Regions from separate parts of the Blastochloris tepida genome, predicted to be linked through region 2. Evidence: riboswitches for the same ligand, from Rfam matches in the RefSeq annotation. Region 2 holds a riboswitch; each other region holds the start of a gene.
The links. A riboswitch is a leader RNA that binds a small molecule or an ion and turns the genes downstream of it on or off. The one in region 2 is predicted to bind cobalamin.

Region 1: linked by a shared signal. The riboswitch ahead of BLTE_RS06825 (TonB-dependent receptor plug domain-containing protein) and the one ahead of BLTE_RS03495 (ribonucleoside triphosphate reductase) in region 2 are both predicted to bind cobalamin.
Region 3: linked by a shared signal. The riboswitch ahead of cbpA (modified peptide precursor CbpA) and the one ahead of BLTE_RS03495 (ribonucleoside triphosphate reductase) in region 2 are both predicted to bind cobalamin.

Annotation. Positions count from the first base shown of each region.
Region 1 is NZ_AP018907.1:1,460,993-1,467,770, reverse strand. Features, by position in the region: gene BLTE_RS18665 (glycosyltransferase) at 1-1,398, shown strand, start outside; gene rfbD (dTDP-4-dehydrorhamnose reductase) at 1,405-2,307, opposite strand; gene rfbC (dTDP-4-dehydrorhamnose 3,5-epimerase) at 2,307-2,864, opposite strand; cobalamin riboswitch at 3,243-3,453, shown strand; gene BLTE_RS06825 (TonB-dependent receptor plug domain-containing protein) at 3,618-5,606, shown strand; gene BLTE_RS06820 (GntR family transcriptional regulator) at 6,247-6,778, opposite strand, start outside.
Region 2 is NZ_AP018907.1:777,415-784,192, reverse strand. Features, by position in the region: partial or broken gene BLTE_RS18275 (isocitrate lyase/phosphoenolpyruvate mutase family protein) at 1-385, shown strand, start outside; gene BLTE_RS03505 (anaerobic ribonucleoside-triphosphate reductase activating protein) at 322-996, opposite strand; gene nrdD (anaerobic ribonucleoside-triphosphate reductase) at 989-1,186, opposite strand; gene BLTE_RS03495 (ribonucleoside triphosphate reductase) at 1,203-3,221, opposite strand; cobalamin riboswitch at 3,376-3,572, opposite strand; gene BLTE_RS03490 (acyl-CoA thioesterase) at 3,623-4,426, opposite strand; gene cobN (cobaltochelatase subunit CobN) at 4,555-6,778, opposite strand, start outside.
Region 3 is NZ_AP018907.1:353,688-360,465, forward strand. Features, by position in the region: gene recN (DNA repair protein RecN) at 1-42, shown strand, start outside; gene ligA (NAD-dependent DNA ligase LigA) at 39-2,162, shown strand; gene purU (formyltetrahydrofolate deformylase) at 2,235-3,140, opposite strand; gene rpsU (30S ribosomal protein S21) at 3,521-3,835, opposite strand; gene BLTE_RS01535 (cold-shock protein) at 4,186-4,395, shown strand; cobalamin riboswitch at 4,617-4,801, shown strand; gene cbpA (modified peptide precursor CbpA) at 4,890-5,033, shown strand; gene cbpB (peptide-modifying radical SAM enzyme CbpB) at 5,030-6,466, shown strand.

The DNA of each region.
Region 1 (6,778 bases), 680 kb from region 2:
GCCGACAGCGAACTGGTGCTGTTCTGCCTCGCCGGCACCCGGCTCGACGACCTCGCGCTTGCCCGCATCGCCGACGCCTTCGCCGCCTTTCCCGATGCCGACGCCGCCTATGGCGATTTCGACCTCGCCGATGACGACGGCCAGGCTCTCCCGGTCGTGTGGCCGGTCGCGCTGCCGGCGTTCGACAACGAGCGCCTGCTCGAACAAGGCTATGCCGCGCATCTCTTCGCGTTGCACCGCGATGTCGCGCTCGATGCGCTGGAGGCCGGCGCATCGAACCTCTACGCGCTGGCGCTGTTCGCCGCCGGTCAGAACGGCGACAGCGCCAAGATCGTCCACCTCCCCGGCAGCCTCGGCGAAGTACCGCAGATCGCGCGGCACACCGCCGAGCCGCTGCTGGCGGCAGCAACGCGGGCGCACCTGGAGGCGCAGGGCGTCGATGCCCAGGTGCAGCGCGCCCATGGGATTCTGCTGCCGGCGGTGGCGGTGCGCCGCGCCCGCCCCGAAGGCCGTGTGACGCTGGTGATGCCGACCCGCAACCGCGGCCGCGTGCTGCGCCGCGCGGCCTTGAGCCTGCGCGCCGGGCTCGATGCGGTGGGCGGCGAACTCATCATCGCCGACAGCGACTCGACCGATGCCGAAACCCTGTCGCTGCTGGCGGAGCTTGAGGGCGAAGGCGCGCACGTGCTGCGCGTTCCGGGCCCGTTCGGTTGGGCGCACCTCGTCAACCGCGCCGCCGCAACAGCCACCAACGAATTCCTGTGCGTCGTCGATGACGCGATCGAGGCCGCCGACGACCGCTGGCTCGACGAGATGCTGCGCCGCATGACCGATCCCGGCATCGCGGCGGTGGGGCCGCTGCTGCTCACCCCGAGCGGCCTCGTGCGGCACGCCGGCTGCGTGCTCGGCCCCGGCTTCGATGTCGCCGATGCCTTCGGCGGCCAGCTCGGCACCGATGCCGGCTATGGCGATCTGCTGAAGGTGGCGCACGAGGTGAGCGCCCTCTCCGCGTCCTGCCTGCTCACCCGGCGCGCCGCGTTCGAGGCCGTGGGCGGCCTGGATGAAAGCCGCTTTCCCCGCTTCTACCCCGCGATCGATTACTGCCTGAAGCTGCGCGCCCAAGGTGGCCCGATCGGCGGCCGCATCGTGCTGACGCCGCGGGCGCGGCTGATCGATCATCGCGACAGCGCGACGGCGCCGCTGCTCGCGGCGCAGCACGCGCGCGAACTGCGGGCGTTGCGGGCGCGCTGGGGCGAGGCGCTGATGGCCGATCCCTGCTACAGCCCGCTGCTCGGGCTCGACGGAACGCCGTTCTCGGCGCTGGCGTGGCCGCCGCGCAGCTTCGCCCCCCGCCTCAATTTTTCGCCGCCACCGGTCGCCGTCCCGCCGGGATGGTGATGTCCTCTATCCCTTCAGCTCGGCGGCGAGACGATCGAGCTCCGGCTGCAGCGCCGCCTGCCAATCGGGCGTGGCGACGCCGAACATGGTGCGCAGCCGGCCGAGATCGAGCCGCGAATTGGCCGGGCGGTGCGCCTTGGTCGGATAGTCGGCGGTGGTGATCGCCGTCACGGTCTCGACCTTGAGCGGCACGCCGCGCGCCCGCAGGCCGGCGACGATGGCCGCGGCAAAGCCGTGCCAGCTCGTCTCGCCGCTGGCGGCGAGGTGAACGAGGCCCGAAGCGGCGGCGAAGCGCCCGGCAATGTCGTCTTGCCCCGATGCCAGCACCGCTGCCAGCGCATCGGCGATCAATGCGGCCGAGGTCGGCGCGCCGATCTGGTCGGCGACGACGCGCAGCTCGCTGCGCTCGCGCGCCAGCCGCTCCATGGTGCGCAGGAAGTTGGCGCCGCTCGCCGCATAGACCCACGAGGTCCGCACCACCAGATGCGGCCCGCCGGCCGCCCGCACCGCCTCCTCGCCGGCAAGCTTGCTGGCGCCATAGACGCAGAGCGGCCCGGTGGCGTCGCCCTCGCGCCAAGGCTGCGTGCCGCGCCCGTCATAGACGTAGTCGGTGGAAAAATGGACGAGCGGCACGCCGCGCGCGGCCGCCCAGCGCGCCATCGCGTACGGCGCCTCGGCATTGACGCGGAAGGCAAGATCGCGCTCGTCCTCGGCACGGTCCACCGCCGTATAGGCCGCCGGATTGACGATGAGATCGGGCGCCAGCGCATCGAGCGCGGCCGCGATCGCCTGCGGCCGGGCGAGATCGAGCCGGGCGCGATCCGCCGCCACCACGGTGCCAAGGCGGCCGAGCACCGGCATCAGCGCCGCGCCGACCTGTCCGGAAATGCCGGTGAGCAGGATGCGCATCACACCTCGCCATAGACCGGCAGGCGGTCATGAAGCTCGGCCAGCGGCGCGGCGTCGGCATCGCGCGCCGACAGCTTCGGCGCCTCGATCCCCCAGTCGATGCCGAGCGCCGGATCGTTCCAGCGCACCACGAACTCGTCGGTGGGGCTGTAGAAATCGTCGCATTTGTAGAAGAAGTCGGCGCTCTCCGACAGCACGGCGAAGCCGTGGGCGAAGCCGCGCGGCACCCAGAACTGCCGGCGATTGTCCTCGCTCAGCTCCACCGCCACATGCCGGCCGAAGGTGGGGCTGCCGCGGCGGACATCGAGCGCCACGTCGAGCACCCGCCCCCGCAGCACCGTCACCAGCTTGCCCTGCGAATTCGGGTTCTGGATGTGCAGGCCGCGCAGCACGCCGTACGCCGAGCGGGACAGATTGTCCTGCACGAACGGCCGCAGGATGCCGGCCTCGGCGTAGCGCACCGCCTGATACGTCTCCATGAAGAAGCCGCGCGCATCGCCGAACACCTTCGGCTCGATGATCAATACGCCCGGAATGGACGTCTCGACGACCTGCATCTCTCAAGACCCTCGCCTTACCCCTGCCCCGCCTACCCAGGCCACCCGCGCCCTGCAAGCAGCATGGCCCGTCATGGTGGCATAATACCGACTGTCGTCGAGTATGACCCCGCCGTCGTCATGGCCGGGCAGGTTTCGACGGAGACCGACATATGTCGGTCTCCGTCATGGCCGGGCTTGTCCCGGCCATCCACGTCTTTGTTTCCAAAGACATTTTGGAGTCGTGGATGCCCGCAACAAGTGCGGGCATGACGAGTTATAGTCTGCGACCGTTGGCATAAGATTGAAGGCCGTCGGTGCCATTTGCATCAATGCCACGGCATTCGGCCGGCCAGCCGCGCGCCGCCGGGCGGTGCTTGACTTTTCGATAACCAACCTGTGAATTGCCGGCGTGCAGGTGGGCCGGACGACGTCCGGTCCAGGGAACACGGTGAGGAGGAGGCGTGCGCGTCTCGTCCGAATCCGAGGCTGCCCCCGCAACTGTGAGCGGAGAGCCCATCGCCGAACGCCACTGGGGAGACAACCCTGGGAAGGCGGCGACGGGCGAAGACCCGCGAGCCAGGAGACCGACCTGTGCAAGTCACCTTCCGGCGTGCGGGGCGCGCGACCGGAGCGGTCTCTCCGCACGGTGACAGTGGAACTGTCGCGGAGGCCGGCCATGCGCCACTCGTCAAGCCTTGCTGAACGCCAGCGCCGGGTGCGAGCCCGGGCCGCCGCGACTCCTGTCGTTTCTTTGACACCCGGAGACGCGTCATGGCGGCCCTTGTCCGCTCGGCCCTCAAGAGCCTTCTTTTCTCGACCTCACTGATCCCGCTTTCGGCACTGCCTGCACTTGCCCAGTCGGCAGCCGATCCGGCGCCCGCCGCGCAATCCGACCAGTCGCTGCCCGAGGTCGTCATCACCGCCAACCAGGTGCCGGTCGAGGAGTCCAAGGTCGGCTCGGCGGTCACCGTGATCACCGGCGACGAGCTGCGCGCCAACGGCGTCAACACCGTGCCGGACGCGCTGCGCGAGGCGGCGGGCCTCGCCGTCAACACCTCCGGCGGCGCCGGCGCCCTGACCCAGGTGCGCATGCGCGGCTTGAAGCCCAATCAGCTGCTGGTCCAGATCGACGGCGTCCAGGTGAACGAGGTCGAGAATGGCGGCTTCGATTTCGCCGGCTTCCTGGTCGACGACATCGAGCGCATCGAGGTTCTGCGCGGCCCGCAGTCCGGCCTCTACGGCTCCAACGCCCAGGCCGGCGTGATCTCGGTCATCACCAAGAGCGGCCGCGGCCTCGCCAAGCCGCAGCTCGACGGCCGCATCGAGGGTGGCACCCGCAATTCCGGCGGCGGCACGCTGTCGGTCCGCGGCGCCACCGGCCCGGTCTATGGCGCATTCTCGGTTTCGAGCGAATCCACGCGCGGCTTCAACTTCTCGCGCTTCGGCTCGGAAACCGACGGCAGCCGCTCGACAGTGGTCAACGGCAAGGCCGGCATCGATTTCAACGAGTATTTCAATGTCGAGGGCGGCATCCGCTGGACCGACCGCGGCACCAAGGCCGACGATGTGGACTTCTACACCAACGGCCTGCTGATGGACACCGCCGACACGCAGTCCTATGACAGCTTCATCGGCAATGCCGTTGCGACGATGAAGCTGTGGGACGGCCGCTTCATCCAGACGGTCGGCTTCAACACCTTCGAGAACAACCTCTATTACAATTCCCCGGCCTGGGGAAACTCGGCCTATTACGGCCAGCGCAACACCTTCGACACCAAGAGCGTGCTGAAGTTCGACACGCCCTGGCTCGGCGGCGCCAGCAACACATTGTCGTTCGGCGCCGACTATCAGCACGAGGAATTCCGCCAGTCGGCGCCGGCGGTCGGCGACCTCTATGCCCGCGCCCGCACCGGCGTGTTCGCCGAGCACATGATCGACCTGCCGGCCGGCCTGTCGCTGACCGGCGCCGTGCGCTACGATGATTTTGACGCCTTCCAGGACGCCACCACTTGGCGCTTCACCGCCTCGCAGAAGCTGGCGCACGGCACGCGCCTGCACGCCAGCGTCGGCACCGGCGTCACCCAGCCGACCTTCGTGCAGCAGTTCGGCTACTACTATTCCAACTTCGTGCCCAATCCGAGCCTGAACCCCGAAAGCTCGACCGGCTGGGATTTCGGCATCGAACAGACCCTGTTCGACGGCAGGCTGGCGGCCGACGTCACCTATTTCTCGATGAACCTCGAGGACGAGATCACCCTCGCCACGGTCGGCACCGCCCGCACGGTGGTCAACTCGCCGATCTCGACCAGCCGTCAGGGCGTCGAGGTGACGCTGCGCGCCGACCCGCTCTCCTGGCTCAGCATCGAGGGCAGCTACACCTATACCGACGCCGAAGCCTACGACACCACGCTGCTGACCACGCTCGGCGCGATCCGGGTTCCGCAGAACGCGGCCTCGCTGCGCGCGATCGTCAAGTTCGCCGAGGGCCGCGGCCGCGCCACGCTCGCCGTCGTCCAGAACAGCGGCATGACCGACAACTACACCTACTGGCCGGCGCCGACCTACAACACCGTCTACAATCGCGTGGCGCTCGACGCCTACACGGTCGTCAACGGGCTGATCTCCTACGACCTGACACCCAACACCACGATCTACCTGCGCGGCGACAACCTGTTCGACGAGACCTATGAGGAAGTGTTCTCCTATGTCGCGCCGGGCCGGGTGATCTATGCCGGCCTGAAGGCCAAATTCGGCCATTGATACGGTTCTCCGAATGATTGGCGCGGCCTTTTCTTCCCTCTCCCCTTGCGGGAGAGGGTGGCGAGACCGAGCGAAGCGAGGTCGAGCCGGGTGAGGGGTGAATGCGGACGCGGGCTTGAAGATTCACCCCTCACCCGCCGCGCGATCTCACGATCGCTCGGCACCCTCTCCCGCAAGGCTACGGCATTCACGGATCTGATTCTGTGTTGAGCTATCAATGGCTTAATGGACAGGCTGCGGATGTCTCATCGAGAACGCGGTGGATCGGCAGTTACCGGGGGCCGCAGGATTGAACTCGTCATGCCCGCGCTTGTCGCGGGCATCCACGTCTTGAAAACCTATTTGAAAACAAAGACGTGGATGGCCGGGACAAGCCCGGCCATGACGACGGCGGGCTTGTGCCAGACGCCGCAGGCGTAAGTCACGCCGAAAGAGATCGCGTTTCGGCTCGATCTCTCTTGGCCTAGGCGATTCAGATCCATGAATACCGTAGCCCGCAAGGGGAGAGGGAAAGAGCGCGGCTCCCGGCCTGCGGTTGTTCTGAAGGGATCAAACGGAAACCGTATGAACAGGCTCGGCCACGGAGCAGGTTCGGCCAGCGAGGCCGCGCCTGCTGCCGGTTGCCGGCGCGGCCCCGCCGTCAGCCGTTCCGGTCCGCGGCCGGCTGCTGTTGCCGGACCTGCCGGCCGCGGGTGAGGTCGGCCTCGAACTGCACGCAGTCGCCGCGGATCGAGCTCAGGCCGAGATAGGCGAGCCGACCGGCGTCATCGACGATGGTGATGCGCGACTCGGCGGTGGGAAAGCCGATGCCGACCTTCAGCAGCTTGGCGATGTGGTTGGACGCGGAATCGATGGAGAAGGTCTGGCGCGCCTGGGTGATGCGCTCGCCGAGCAGCGAATAGACCACGACGATCACCGTCTCGGTACGGAAGCGCTCGGGCGCCGCGGCGTAAAGCTCGCTCGCCACCCACAGGCGCGACACGGCGAACGGCAGCACGTCGCGGAACTGGATGTTCTCCAGCTTCACATAGGCCGGCGCCGGCCTGCCCTCGTCCGGCCGCAGCGGCGGCAGCTCCGCCTCCGCCGGCTCGGCGGTCAGCCGCGATGTAACCGTAAAGGCGAAGCGCATCAGCCCGTCGAGGTGCAGGTCCATCACCAGCCAACGCTTGTCG
Region 2 (6,778 bases):
GCTTTATGTCGAGGCCGGCGCCGACGCCATCTTTCCGGAGGCGCTCACCGATGCGGAGATGTTCCGCGCCTTCGCCGAGCGCCTGCCCGGCGTGCCGCTGCTCGCCAACATGACCGAGTTCGGCCGCACGCCGACCTTCACCGCCGCCGAGTTCGAGGCGATGGGATATCGCATGGTGATCTGGCCGGTGTCCTCGCTCCGGGTCGCCGCCAAGGCGCAGGAGAAGCTCTATGCGGCGCTCGCCCGCGACGGCAGCACAATGGCGATGCAAGGCGAGATGCAGACCCGCGCCGAGCTCTACGACCTGATCGGCCTTGCCGCCTATGAGGCGCTCGACGCCTCGATCGTCGCGACCGTGCTGCCGACCGAAACCAACGAGGACTGACCGATCAGGTCCGCATCGATGCAGCCGTGAACGCGGAACGGCTGCAGGCGGGCGGTCAAGCCAAACGCGGCGAGATCGTCCGCAAGGCGCGCCAGCGCTGCGTCATCGAGCAGCGCCGGATGCACGGTGGTCCGCACATCGCAAGCAACGCCGCTGGCGATGAGATGGGTGAGGCTCAGGCGCGCCGTCTCGCCGCTGCCGGCAACGCCGGTGATGCGGGCGTAGTCCGCGAACGGCGCCTTGACATCGAACCCCACCCAATCGACCAGCGGCAACAGCGCCTTGAGCCGCTCCGGCGCCGCGCCCGAGGTGTGAAGACCAATGCGGAACCCCAGCGCCCGCACCGCGCGCATCGCCGCCGGCAACGCCGCCTGCACGGTCGGCTCGCCGCCGGAGAACACCACGCCATCGAGCAGGCCGCGCCGCGCCTCAAGGAACGCCAGCACCTCGCGCCACGCGATCTCGCCATCGCCGCGCGCCGGCAACAGGTGCGGATTGTGGCAGTAGCGGCAGCGCCACGGACACCCTTGCAGGAACACCGTGGCGACGAGCTGACCCGGCCAATCGCAGCTCGACAACCGCGACAGCCCGCCGACGCGCAGCTCAGCCACGTTTCGACTCGAGCTTCGCCTGCCGCTCGCTGAAGCAGCGCCGCTCGGCGAACTCGCCCTGCTTGCCGCGATTGAACGAGGCCACCGGGCGGTGATAGCCCATCACCCGCGTCCAGATCTCGCAGGGCTGGCGCTCGGCGTCGTCGAGCACGATGGCAGTCATGGTGGCGGGGGATGGCATGTGGGTCATGGGGCCTCCGGTTTGATCAATGCGCAGCGGCGCGCTTGCGCGCGATAAGTTCGGCGTCGCATTTCGGGCAGAAGGCGTGCTCGCCTTCGAGGTAGCCGTGCTTTGGACAGATCGAGAAGGTCGGCGTGACGGTGAGATAGGGCAGCCGGAAATTCTCCAGCGCTCGCCGCACCAGCGTCTTGCACGCCGCCGCCGACGAGATGCGCTCGCCCATATAGAGGTGGAGCACGGTGCCGCCGGTGTATTTGCGCTGCAGCTCGTCCTGCCGCGCCATCGCCTCGAACGGATCGTCGGTGAAGCCGACCGGAAGCTGGCTGGAATTGGTGTAATAGGGCTGTTCGGGCGTGCCGGCCTGCAGGATGCCGGGGAACCGCTTTCTGTCCTCGCGCGCGAAGCGGTAGGTGGTGCCCTCGGCCGGCGTCGCCTCCAGATTATAGAGGTGGCCGGTCTCCTCCTGGAACGCGGTGATGCGCGCGCGCAGATGATCGAGCACCCGCACCGCAAACGCGTGGCCCCAGTCCGTGGTGATGTCCTCGGCGTTCGCGGTGAAGTTGCGGATCATCTCGTTGATGCCGTTGACGCCGATGGTGGCGAAGTGGTTGCGCAGCGTGCCGAGATAGCGCCTTGTGTAGGGAAACAGCCCGGCGTCGATGTGGCGCTGGATCACCTTGCGCTTGATCTCCAGGCTGGTGCGGGCAATCTCCGCCAACGCGTCGAGCCGCGCGAACAGCGCCACGTCGTCGCCGCGGCAGAGATGGCCGAGCCGCGCGCAGTTGAGCGTGACGACGCCGACCGAGCCGGTCTGCTCGGCCGAGCCGAACAGGCCGTTGCCGCGTTTCAGCAGTTCGCGGAGATCGAGCTGCAGGCGGCAGCACATCGAGCGCACCATGTGCGGCTTCAGCTCGGAATTGACGAAGTTCTGGAAGTACGGCAGCCCGTACTTCGCCGTCATCTCGAACAGGCGGTCGGTGTTCTCGCTGTCCCACGGAAAGTCCGGCGTGATGTTGTAGGTCGGAATCGGGAAGGTGAAGACGCGGCCCTTGGCGTCGCCCGCCGTCATCACCTCGATATAGGCCTGGTTGATGGCGTCCATCTCGGGCTGAAGGTCGCCATAGGTGAATGGCATCTCCTCGCCCGCGATCACCGGCACCTGGTCGCGCAGATCGGCCGGACAGGTCCAGTCGAAGGTGAGGTTGGTGAAGGGCGTCTGGGTGCCCCAGCGCGAGGGCACGTTGAGGTTATAGACCAGCTCCTGAATGCACTGGCGCACCTCGGCGTAGGGCAATTGGTCCTTGCGCACGAACGGCGCGAGATAGGTGTCGAACGAGGAGAACGCCTGCGCCCCAGCCCATTCGTTCTGCAGCGTGCCGAGGAAATTGACGATCTGGCCGACCGCGCTGGAGAGGTGCTTCGGCGGCGCCGCCTCCACCTTGCCCGGCACGCCGTTGAGGCCTTCGGTGAGCAGCGTGCGCAGCGACCAGCCGGCGCAGTAGCCGGCCAGCATGTCGAGGTCGTGGATGTGGATGTCACCCTCGCGGTGGGCGCGGCCGACCTCGGGCGGATAGACGTGCGACAGCCAATAATTCGCCACCACCTTGCCGGAGACGTTGAGGATCAGCCCGCCCAGCGAATAACCCTGGTTGGCATTGGCGCTGACCCGCCAATCGGCGCGGTCGAGATATTCGTTGATCGAGGTCTCGACATCGACCGCGGTCCTGGCGTCGCGCCGCAGCCGCGCACGCTGCTCGCGATAGACGATGTAGGCACGCGCAGTCGCGAAATGGTCGGCCGAGATCAGCACCTGCTCGACCACGTCCTGGATCTGCTCGATGTGCGGCGCCTGATCCTTGAAGCGATGCGCCAGCACCTTGATCGCCTGCGTGGCGAGGTGCGTGCTCTCCGGCCGGTCGAACTCGCCGGTGGCCTTGCCGGCGCGCTCGATGGCGATGCGGATCTTCTCGCCATCGAAGACGACGATCTGGCCCGAGCGCTTGACGACGGCGGACGGCGAAACGACGGGCACAGCGGGGGCCATGGCTTCCTCGGCAGCAGCATTGCGCGATGTCTCTGACGAGGACACGGAAGGCCGTGGCGGACGCGCGGGCTGGGCCGCGACGCCGACGCGCCCCTCCGGGACACCCCGCCCGAGGAGATTGAAGCGGATGCGAACCTCCGGCTCCTGGGGGTCGGTTTCGCATCGTGCTGCGGCAGGTCTCCTGGCTCGCGGGTCGCCGCGGTCGGCCGGTCTTCCCAACGCATCGCGTCAGTGACGAAAATGGCCGAACGCTCGCCGCTCACAGTTGCGGGGGCAGCGCCGGTCTCGCACCGGCTTCCCTCTTAGCCCCAGATGTTGCGCATCTGAGGAACCGTAGCGCTATATGCTGTAGGCGAGAGGCCTGAGTCGAGTCAAGCGCCCGGCTCAGGCCATGCACACTGTCAGCCGGCGGGAGCCAGCGCAGCCCCTGCCCGCTCCACCGGAACCGGGCGGTGATCGTCGTCCACCGCCACCATCACGAACTCGCCGTGGCCGCATCGCCGCCGCGCGCCCAAGCCCAGCGTCTCCGCCCACATCTCCACCGTGACGGTCATCGAGGTGCGACCGACGCCGACGACCCGCGACACCAGCTCGACGATTTCGCCCTTGTGGACATGCTGGGTGAAGTCGACGCGCTTGGCCGCCGCCAGCACCACGGCGCGCCGGCAATGGCGCGTCGCCACCACGAACGCCGCCTTGCCCATGGCGGCCAGCGCGTTGCCGCCATAGAGGCTGCCGTAATGGCTGGTGTGCTCGGGGAACACCAGTTCCACCGAGCGCAGCTCACCTTCCGGCCCCGGTGCCGAACCCGCGGCAAGCGGCGGCAACTGGCCACCCAGCGCGGCGAGGCCGTCGCCGACCGCGACCATGTTGAACACGCCGCCGCCGCAGCGCCGGCGCTCGCCGGTGAGCGGCGCCTCCGCCACCATCTCGACTTCGGCGGCGAGCGAACGGCGGCCGACTTTCACCACCCGCCCGGTCAGCTCGACGATGTCGCCGAGCCGGCCGGGAGCCTGAAAGTCGATGCCGTCGCACGACGCCGTGACGAAATCGACCGGGGCGTGGCGGGTGGCGGTGATGAACGCCACCTTGTCCATGTGCGCAAGCCCGATGCCGCCGAACAGCGTGCCGTGATGGTTGGTGTCGCCGGGAAACACGATGTCGATGAGCCGTGTCGCCCGCACGCCAGTCCCCTGCCCGTTCATATGCGCTCCTTCATCATCGAGAACCATTCATGCGCCAAGCCTGCGCGGGCCTCGCGCCGCGCCCCGCCGCTTCGATGCAGCGGTTCGATCGGAATGCGGATCTCCCGCTTGATCAGCCGGAAGCCGTATCATTGCTCGTTCGGCGACAGTCCCGCCCCATCTGTCGGCATCAGGGCATCAATGACGCTGTTCCTGCGCATGTCCCAATAGCCCGCGTCGATGAGTTGGCGGAAGCGGCTTCGCATGGCGGAAGCGGCATCGGGATTGGCGGTTTCGAGAAAGCCCCGCACCGCCTCATTGCCGAGCGTCGCGTCGAAATAGAGATCGAAGTGGTGGCTCTCGACCACGCCAGCGAGATGGGCGAACAGCGCCATCTGGTCGAGCGTCCAGGCGATCTCGGCGGCGCCGCGGAAGCCGTGGCGCATCTGGCCTTCGATCCATTGCGGATTGGCGGCACGCGCGCGTACCACCCGCGCAATCTCCTCCGGCAGGGTGCGCATGCGCGGCGTCTCGGCACGGCCGGAATCGGCGTGGTAGAGCGCGGGCGCCCCGCCGAGGGCGCGTGCTGCGGCGGCAAAACCGGCCTCGTGCGCGGCGTAGTCCGGCGCCATCAGGAGATCGGTTTCCGGCAGATCCTGCGTATGCACGAAGGCGTCGGCATCCGCCGTGCGGGCCTCCAGCGCGGCGCGGGCCGGCGCGCCATCGTCGCGGCCGCCATAGGCGAAGGCGCTGGCGGCGAGCCATGCTTCCGCCGCCGCGGCCACCGTGTCCGGCGTCAGCGCATCCACCGTCTCCGCCACGCCCACGCCATAGCCGCCCGGCGCCGGGCCGAACACCCGCGGGCCATGGCGTCCACGGAACGGATTGTCGCCAATCGGCTCGTCGCGCCGCGCCAGCGCCGCCACCGCCTGCTCGAACATCACCGGCAGATTGGCGAACACGTCGCGGAACAGGCCGGAGATGCGCAGCGTGACATCGATGCGCGGCCGGCCGAGCTCGGCCAGCGTCAGCACGTCGAAACCCGACACCCGGTCGGAGGTGGTGTCCCACACCGGCACCACGCCGATCAGCCGGAGCGCCATGGCGAACTCCTCCCCGGCGGTGCGCATGGTGGCCGAGCCCCACAGATCGACCACAATGCTGCGCGGATAGTCGCCATGGTCCTGCAGATGCCGCGTCAGCAGCGCATTGGCGAGGCGCTCGCCCTGCAGCGCGGCAGCCCGGCTCGGCACCGCGCGCGGATCGATGGTGAAGACGTTGCGGCCGGTCGGCAGCACGTCGCGGCGGCCGCGCCAGGGCGAGCCCGCCGGGCCCGGCGCTACCGCCCTGCCGTCCAGCGCCGTGAGCAGCCCGACGCGTTCGCCTTCGGCGCAGGCTGCAAGCGGCAAGCCGCTGAAGCTGTCGTCGTCCTCCGGTAGCGCCGGCTCGCGGCCGAACACGTGGAGGCCATCGGGAAACAGCGAATTCTTGACGTCGCACACGAAGGCGTCGAGCTTCACCACCGCCTCGCGCGGCGCCATATCGGGTTTCAGGCCGCTGTCGCGGTCGAGCCCGCTCTCCTGCGCCGCCGCGAGAATGTCGCCCGCCAGCCGCTCGCGCCGGCGCGGGTCCAGCCCATCGGCGTTGGAATATTCGTCGAGCAGCCGCTCGATGGTGCGCAGACCCGGCGGCAACGGCCCGCGCCGCTGCGGTGGCGTCATGTGGCCGATGGTCACCGCGCCGAGCCGCCGCTTGGCGGTGGCGGCTTCGCCGGGATCGTTGACGATGAAGGGATAGATCACCGGCGTTGCGCCGACCAGCACGTCGGGCCAGCAGCGCGCCGACAGCGCCACCGACTTGCCCGGCAGCCATTCCAGCGTGCCGTGGGCGCCGATATGGACCAGCGCGTCGATGCCGGTGATCTCTCGAAGCCACAGATAGAACGCGACAAATGAATGCCGCGGCGGCCGGTGCGGGTCATGATACTCGGCGGCGCGCTCAGTGCGCGCGCCGCGGTCGGGCTGCGCGGCGACGATGAGGTTGCCGCAGCGCGCGGCACGGAAGCGAAAGGCGCCGTCCTCGACGGTGGGGTCGTCTTCAGGCGGGCCCCATTGCGCAAAAAGTTCGGCGGTCAATGCCGGATCGATGACGTCCAGCGCGGTGCGATAGTCGGCGAGCGGCCAGCGCATCTCGGCAGCAAGCAGCCGGTCGATCAGCGCACCATGGTCGGGCGGCATCTCCTCGACACGATAGCCCGCATCCGCCAACAGCCGAAGGATCTCGATGGCGCTTTCCGGCGCGTCGAGCCCCACCGCATGGGCGATCTGATCGTCGCGGCCCGGATAGGCCGACAGCACCAGCGCCAGCCTGCGG
Region 3 (6,778 bases), 420 kb from region 2:
GCGCGCGCCGCCGCCGCCAAGCTGATCAAGAGCGGACAATGAAAACCAGCGCTGCCACTTTGCCGGTCGAGCTGCTGTCGCCCGACGAGGCGGCGGCCGAGCTGAAGCGGCTTGCCCGCGAGATCGCCGAGCACGACCGCCTCTACTATCAGGAGGACGCGCCGACCGTCTCCGACGCCGACTATGACGCGCTGCGCGCCCGCAACGAGGCGATCGAGGCGCGCTTCCCTGAGCTCGTTCGCGACGACAGCCCCTCGCGAAAGGTCGGCGCGGCGCCGGCCGCCAAGTTCGCCAAGGTGCGGCACGCGGTGCCGATGCTGTCGCTGCAGAATGCGATGAGCGAAGGCGAAGCGGTGGAGTTCGTCGCCCGCATGCGGCGCTTCCTCGGCCTCGCCGACGACGCGGCGCTGGCGATCACCGCCGAGCCCAAGATCGACGGTCTGTCGTGCTCGCTGCGCTATGTCGGCGGCCGGCTGGAGGTGGCGGCGACCCGCGGCGACGGCTTCGAGGGCGAGGACGTCACCGCCAATGTCCGCACCATCTCCGACGTGCCGGAGCGGCTTTCCGGCGACGTGCCGGAGGTGTTCGAGGTGCGCGGCGAGGTGTACCTGTCACACGCCGATTTCGCCGCCATCAACGCCCGGCAGGCGGCGGAGGGAAAGCCCGCCTTCGCCAATCCCCGCAACGCCGCGGCCGGCTCGCTGCGTCAGCTTGACCCGGCGGTGACGGCGTCAAGGCCGCTGAAATTCTTCGCCTATGGCTGGGGCGAGGTGGCGGGCGATTTGCCGGCCGACACCCAGTTCGGCATGGTGGCGGCGCTGAAGCGCATTGGCTTCGTCACCAACGATCTCACCGTCCTGTGCCACTCGACCGAGGAGCTGCTGGCGCACTACCGGCTGATCGAAAGCCGGCGCGCCTCGCTCGGCTATGACATCGACGGCGTGGTCTACAAGCTCGACCGGCTCGATTTGCAGGAGCGGCTGGGCTTCGTGTCGCGCTCGCCGCGCTGGGCCATCGCCCACAAATTCTCGGCCGAGAAGGCGAAGACGGTGGTGCGCGACATCGAGATTCAGGTCGGCCGCACCGGCGCGCATACCCCGGTGGCGAAGCTGGAGCCGGTGACGGTCGGCGGCGTGGTGGTGCAGAACGCCACGCTGCACAATGCCGACGAGATCGCCCGGCTCGGCGTCCGCATCGGCGACACGGTGGAGATCCAGCGCGCCGGCGACGTGATCCCGCAGGTGCTGCGGGTGATCGAGGATGCGCCGCGGGGGGCGGAGCCATACCAGTTCCCCGAGGTCTGCCAGTGCGAGCTGAAGACGCCGCTCGTGCGCGAGGAGCTGGCCTCCGGCGAGAAGAGCGCGGTGCGGCGCTGCTCCGGCGAGTTCGCCTGCCCGTATCAGCGCGTCGAGCATCTGCGGCACTTCGTGTCGCGCCGGGCCTTCGACATCGAGGGGCTGGGCGAGAAGCAGGTCGCCTTCTTCTTCGAGGATGCGGATCTGCCGGTGAAGGAGCCGGCCGACATCTTCACGCTGGCGCGGCGCGACGCCGAGAATTTCAAGAAGCTCAAGGACAAGGAAGGCTTCGGCGTCGTCTCGGCGCGGAACCTGTTCAATGCCATCGAGGCGCGGCGCACCATCGCGCTCGACCGCTTCCTCTATGCGCTCGGCATCCGCCATGTCGGCGAGACCACGGCCCGCCAGCTTGCCCGTGCCTATGGCTCGTGGGCGGACTTCGAGGCGGCGGCGCGCCGCATTGCCGCCGGTGACGAGGCCGCGCGCGCCGAGATGGATGCCATCGACCAGATCGGCGAGGCGGTGGTGGACGCGGTCGCCACCTATTTCGGCGAGGCGCACAATCGCGCGCTGGTCGATCGGCTGGTGGCCGAGGTCACCATCGTCGATGCCGAGGCGCCGCGCATCGAGAGCCCGGTCGCCGGCAAGACGGTGGTGTTCACCGGCACGCTGGAGAAAATGACGCGCGACGAGGCCAAGGCGACGGCCGAGCGGCTGGGCGCCAAGGTGGCGGGCTCGGTGTCGTCGAAGACCCACTATGTCGTCGCCGGCCCCGGCGCCGGATCCAAGCTAGAGAAGGCGCGCAGCCTCGGCGTCAGCGTGCTGAGCGAGGACGAGTGGTTCAAGCTGATCGGCGGGGAGCGGTAGCGCGCCTGATACGGGTTCCGGGTGATCGCTTCGGAGCGGCTCAGCCGGAAACCGGATCAGGTCTGCGGCAGATCAGCGGAACACGACCGTCTTGGTGCCGTTGGGCAGCACGCGGTGCTGGGTATGCCAGCGCACCGCGCGCGACAGCACGCGCGTTTCGATGTCGCGGCCGATGGTGATCAGTTCGTCCACCGTCAGCGTGTGGTCGACGCGCTCGACGTCCTGCTCGATGATCGGACCCTCATCGAGATCCTTGGTGACGTAGTGGGCGGTGGCGCCGATCAGCTTCACGCCGCGGGCGTGGGCCTGATGGTAGGGCATGGCGCCCTTGAAGCTCGGCAGGAACGAGTGGTGGATGTTGATCGCCCGCCACGCCAGCGCCTCGCACAGCCGGGGCGACAGGATCTGCATGTATCGGGCGAGCACCACGAGGTCGATCTTCAGGTCATCGACCAGCTTGATGATCTTCTCTTCCTGCAGGGCGCGCGTCTCGTTGGTGACCGGCAGGTGATAGAACGGGATGCGGTGCCAGCCGCTCATCTGCTCCAGGTCGCGGTGGTTGGAGACGATGGCCGGAATCTCGATGCCCAGGCTGCCGCTCAGATAGAGATAGAGCATGTTGTTGAGGCAGTGGCCCTGCTTCGAGACCATGAGCAGCACGCGATCCCGGCGCGCCTCGTCGTGGAACCACCACCGCATCTGGAACTTGTTGCCGATCGGCGTGAATTTCGGCGTCAGGTCCGCAAACGACATGCCCGGCGGCAGCAGGAAGGCCGTGCGCATGAAGAACTGGCCGGTCTCGGTGTCGCCGAAATGCTGGGACGAGGTGATGAAGCACTCGTGATGGGCGAGGAAGCCTGAGACCTCCGCCACCACGCCGATGCGGTCGGGACAGGAGATCGTCAGCGTGTACTGGGTCTGGGCAGGCCCGGAGCCGGTGGCCTGCACGATCTGGTTCTGCGGAAGCTGAAGCTGCATGGTCGCGTGTCCGGAACTCGAAGCCGCCAGAGCGGGGGCGGGATCGATGCAACGGAACCCTCGGGAGTGTGGGCTTCGCCGCGTCGAACAGGTGATGTCGAGCGTCTTGTCGGTGGGCAGCAGAGAACGCGAGAGCGCAAACCCCGGACACAAATCCCCGTGGCGCAAGTCTCGGCACTGCGATTCTCGGCACTGCGATGCCCACGGCGCACGCAGTTAGCATTGTCTGCGGGCGCTGACATCGGGTGTTTGCGCGTAGGGGCGGAATATAGGTTTCAAGATACCTATATTCCGCCCCTGCGGAGGTATTATATTGAATTAGTCTGAATTCAGAGGGCGCGCTGCGACAATCGGGCGCGCTGCCCGCGCCGCAGGCCGGCTCAAACGCCGGCCGCCGTGGCCGGCGCAGCCGGGCGCGGTCCGAAGCCGGACGGACGCGGTCCGAAGCCGGGACGGCCGCGGGCATCGCGCAGCGGCTTCTTCGGCGCCGGCAGGAGACCCTCGCGCTGGGCCTGCTTGCGGGCGGCCTTGCGCATGCGGCGGACGGCCTCGGCCTTCTCGCGGGTCTTGCGCTCCGATGGCTTCTCGTAGGACCGCCGCTGCTTCATTTCGCGGAAGATGCCTTCGCGCTGCATCTTTTTCTTGAGAACCTTCAGCGCCTGGTCAACATTGTTGTCACGTACGAGAACCTGCAAGACGATGATCCAATCTTGGTTGGAGTGGGTGAGGTGACGGCCCGGCATGCACCGGCCGCACAGGATGAAGCGCCCTCTTAGCACGCCAGACGGCCCGCGCCGCAACAATTCGTCGTGGGACGAGAATTCGTCGTGGGGCGGGGAAATGCGGCCGATGGCGGCATCCGGCGCTTGTGGCGGGCGCGGGAGGCGCCTATATGACCGCATCGACGTTGGCCGGACGATCGGGCCGTTACGCCCTTGCGACTGCCGGGCGCGGGTTCTCAAGTCTTTCCAAACATCGACGAACCAGACCGCGGGAGGCGTCGCATCCCGCATCGATGTGCTTCCAGCAGCCGGGGGAGGAATCCATGATCACGGGCACCGTGAAATTCTATAACGATCAAAAGGGCTATGGCTTCATCCGGCCGGACAATGGCGGCAAGGACGTGTTCGTCCACGCCACCGCGCTGGAGCGCGCCGGCATGCGCGGCCTCGCCGAGGGCCAGAAGGTCGCCTTCGACACCGCCGAGGACCGCCGCAGCGGCAAGGTCGCGGTCAACAACATCCAGCCGGCGTAATGCGGTGTCCGGGAGAGCCCCCAGGGCTCCCGGACACAAGCTCGCCGAAAGATCCTTGATCAGAATGGGATTTTTCGGCGGTCGGACTGCGGTTCTACGGCCCTGAGGCCGGAAACCGCAGCAGACGACCGGTGTTCCCATTCGAACGGCCGCGTCCGGCACCCGGGCGCGGCCGTTTCGCGTGTGAAGGCCCCGATTGACGGCGCAGTTGGGGCCGGGTTAGCTGCCGCCATCGTTCCAGTATCCCGGAACACGGTGAAACTCCGTGGCGGACCCGCCGCTGTAATCGGGGACGCCGCCTTCGAGGGCGAGAGCCAGGCCACTGATGGGGACCACCCCGTTGGGAAGGCTTGAGGGCGGCGGTTGATCCGAGAGCCAGAAGACCTGCTGGAACAATCTGACCGGGCGAAATCCGATGGCAAAGGGTTTCGGCAGAACCGTGCGCTTGCGTGCGGTGCTGTCGGACGCCCGGTCCGTCATCAGGAGCCCGAGGAATGGACCAGACCACCACCCCCATCCGCCCCGCCGCCGAGGCGCCCGCGCCGCGCCCGGCCGTCATTGCCATCCGCAAGAGCTGCGATGCCGAGGGCACCGGCCTGTCGCACTTCGTGCTGATGGACAAAGAGGCGGCGAAATGAACGCGCCGTTGATGGCAACAGGGCGTCTTGCGGCGCCTGGAGCGGCCCCCTCGCGGGGCCGCTTCGTCAACAGCGGCAATGGCCCGGCGTTCCAGCCCTACGACATCGGCCATCCCACCCACATCGCGTTGATCGCGCCCGACACCGCGTTCTGGGCGCTGATCGCCAAGGACCGGCTGGCAGAGACGCTGGCCGGCGGCGCGCTCATCGACGGCTATCGCGAGCAGGCGGATGCCTTCGCGCGCGAGATGGCGGCGTTGCGGTTCGGGCTGAAGCCGTCGGCGGTCTATGTCAATGCCACCGAGCGCTGCAATCTCAACTGCACCTATTGCTACATCCCCGCCGAGATGCGCCGCGACGGCACCGACATGGACGCATCGACGCTGCTCGATGCGCTGGCGCGACTGGATGCCTATTTCCGCCGCCACATGCCGGAGGGGCGCAAGCCGCAGATCATCTTCCACGGCGCCGAGCCGATGATCGCCAAGGACGCGATCTTTGCCGGCATCGATGCCTTCCGGGACCGCTTCCGCTTCGGCGTGCAGACCAACGCCACGCTGCTCGACGACAAGGCGGTGGATTTCCTCACCAGCCGCGGCGTCGGCATCGGCCTGTCGCTGGATGCGCCGGTGCCCGAGATCGCCGACCGCACCCGCGCCAACTGGAACGGCGCCGGGGTCTACGCCAAGGTGGTGGAGGCGATCGCGCGGCTGAAGGGCTATCCGGCCTTCAACGTCATCTGCACCATGTCGACCGAGAACCTCGACCAGCTCGTGCCGATGGTCGAGTTCCTGCACGCCCGCGAGGTGCCGGCCTGCATGCTCAACGTCATCCGCTGCACGCTGCCGGGCGCGCGCACCGTGCGCGCCGACGACGCGCCGCTGGCGCATGCGTTCATCGCGGCGCTGGAGCGGAGCCACGCGCTCTACCGCGAAACGGGGCGCAAGCTGGTGGTGGCAAACTTCGCCAACATCCTGATCGGCATCCTGGCGCCGACGGCGCGGCGGCTGATGTGCGATATCTCGCCGTGCGGCGGCGGGCGGGCGTTCTTCGCGCTGGCGCCGAACGGCGACCTCTTCCCGTGCAGCGAGTTCATCGGCCTGCCCGCCTTCAAGGGCGGCAATCTGTTCGCCGACGACATCGATGAGGTGCTGGCGCGCCCGGCGTTCACAAAGGTCTCCGGCCGCAGGGTCGAGGACATCGCGCCGTGCCGCACCTGCGCCATCCGTCACTTCTGCGGCTCGCCGTGCCCGGCCGAGGCGCACGAGATGAATGGCGGCATGGAGAAGACCGGCGCCTATTGCGAGTTCTATGAGGAGCAGACGCGCACCGCCTTCCGGCTGATCGCCGAGGGCCGGCACGACGACTTCCTGTGGGACGGCTGGGACGCCGGCACCGAGACGGTGTTCGACGCCCGCGCGTTGGGGTGGTGAGGTACGCTCAACTTATCGAATCAAGGTTCTAATCGGTGGCCAAATGCCTGGAGACCTTCACGTTGCGCTTAGGCAATTAGGGAAGCTATTTCTGTTGAGGTTCCGTTCGGGGACTTGTTCGATTCCGCGCTTCGAAGCAGAATTCGACTCGCCTCTTAGCTGGGTGCGAGCCCTTTGGGGCAACACTCTATGCCGGGTGTAAACCAGGCTGAATCAGATTGAGTGAGTTTGGGCGCCGACTTCGGGTCCCGGAGCGGCGCCGGCTCACACTCGGCGCCGCTCCGGGACCCGAAGTCGGCCGCTTTGAGTAAG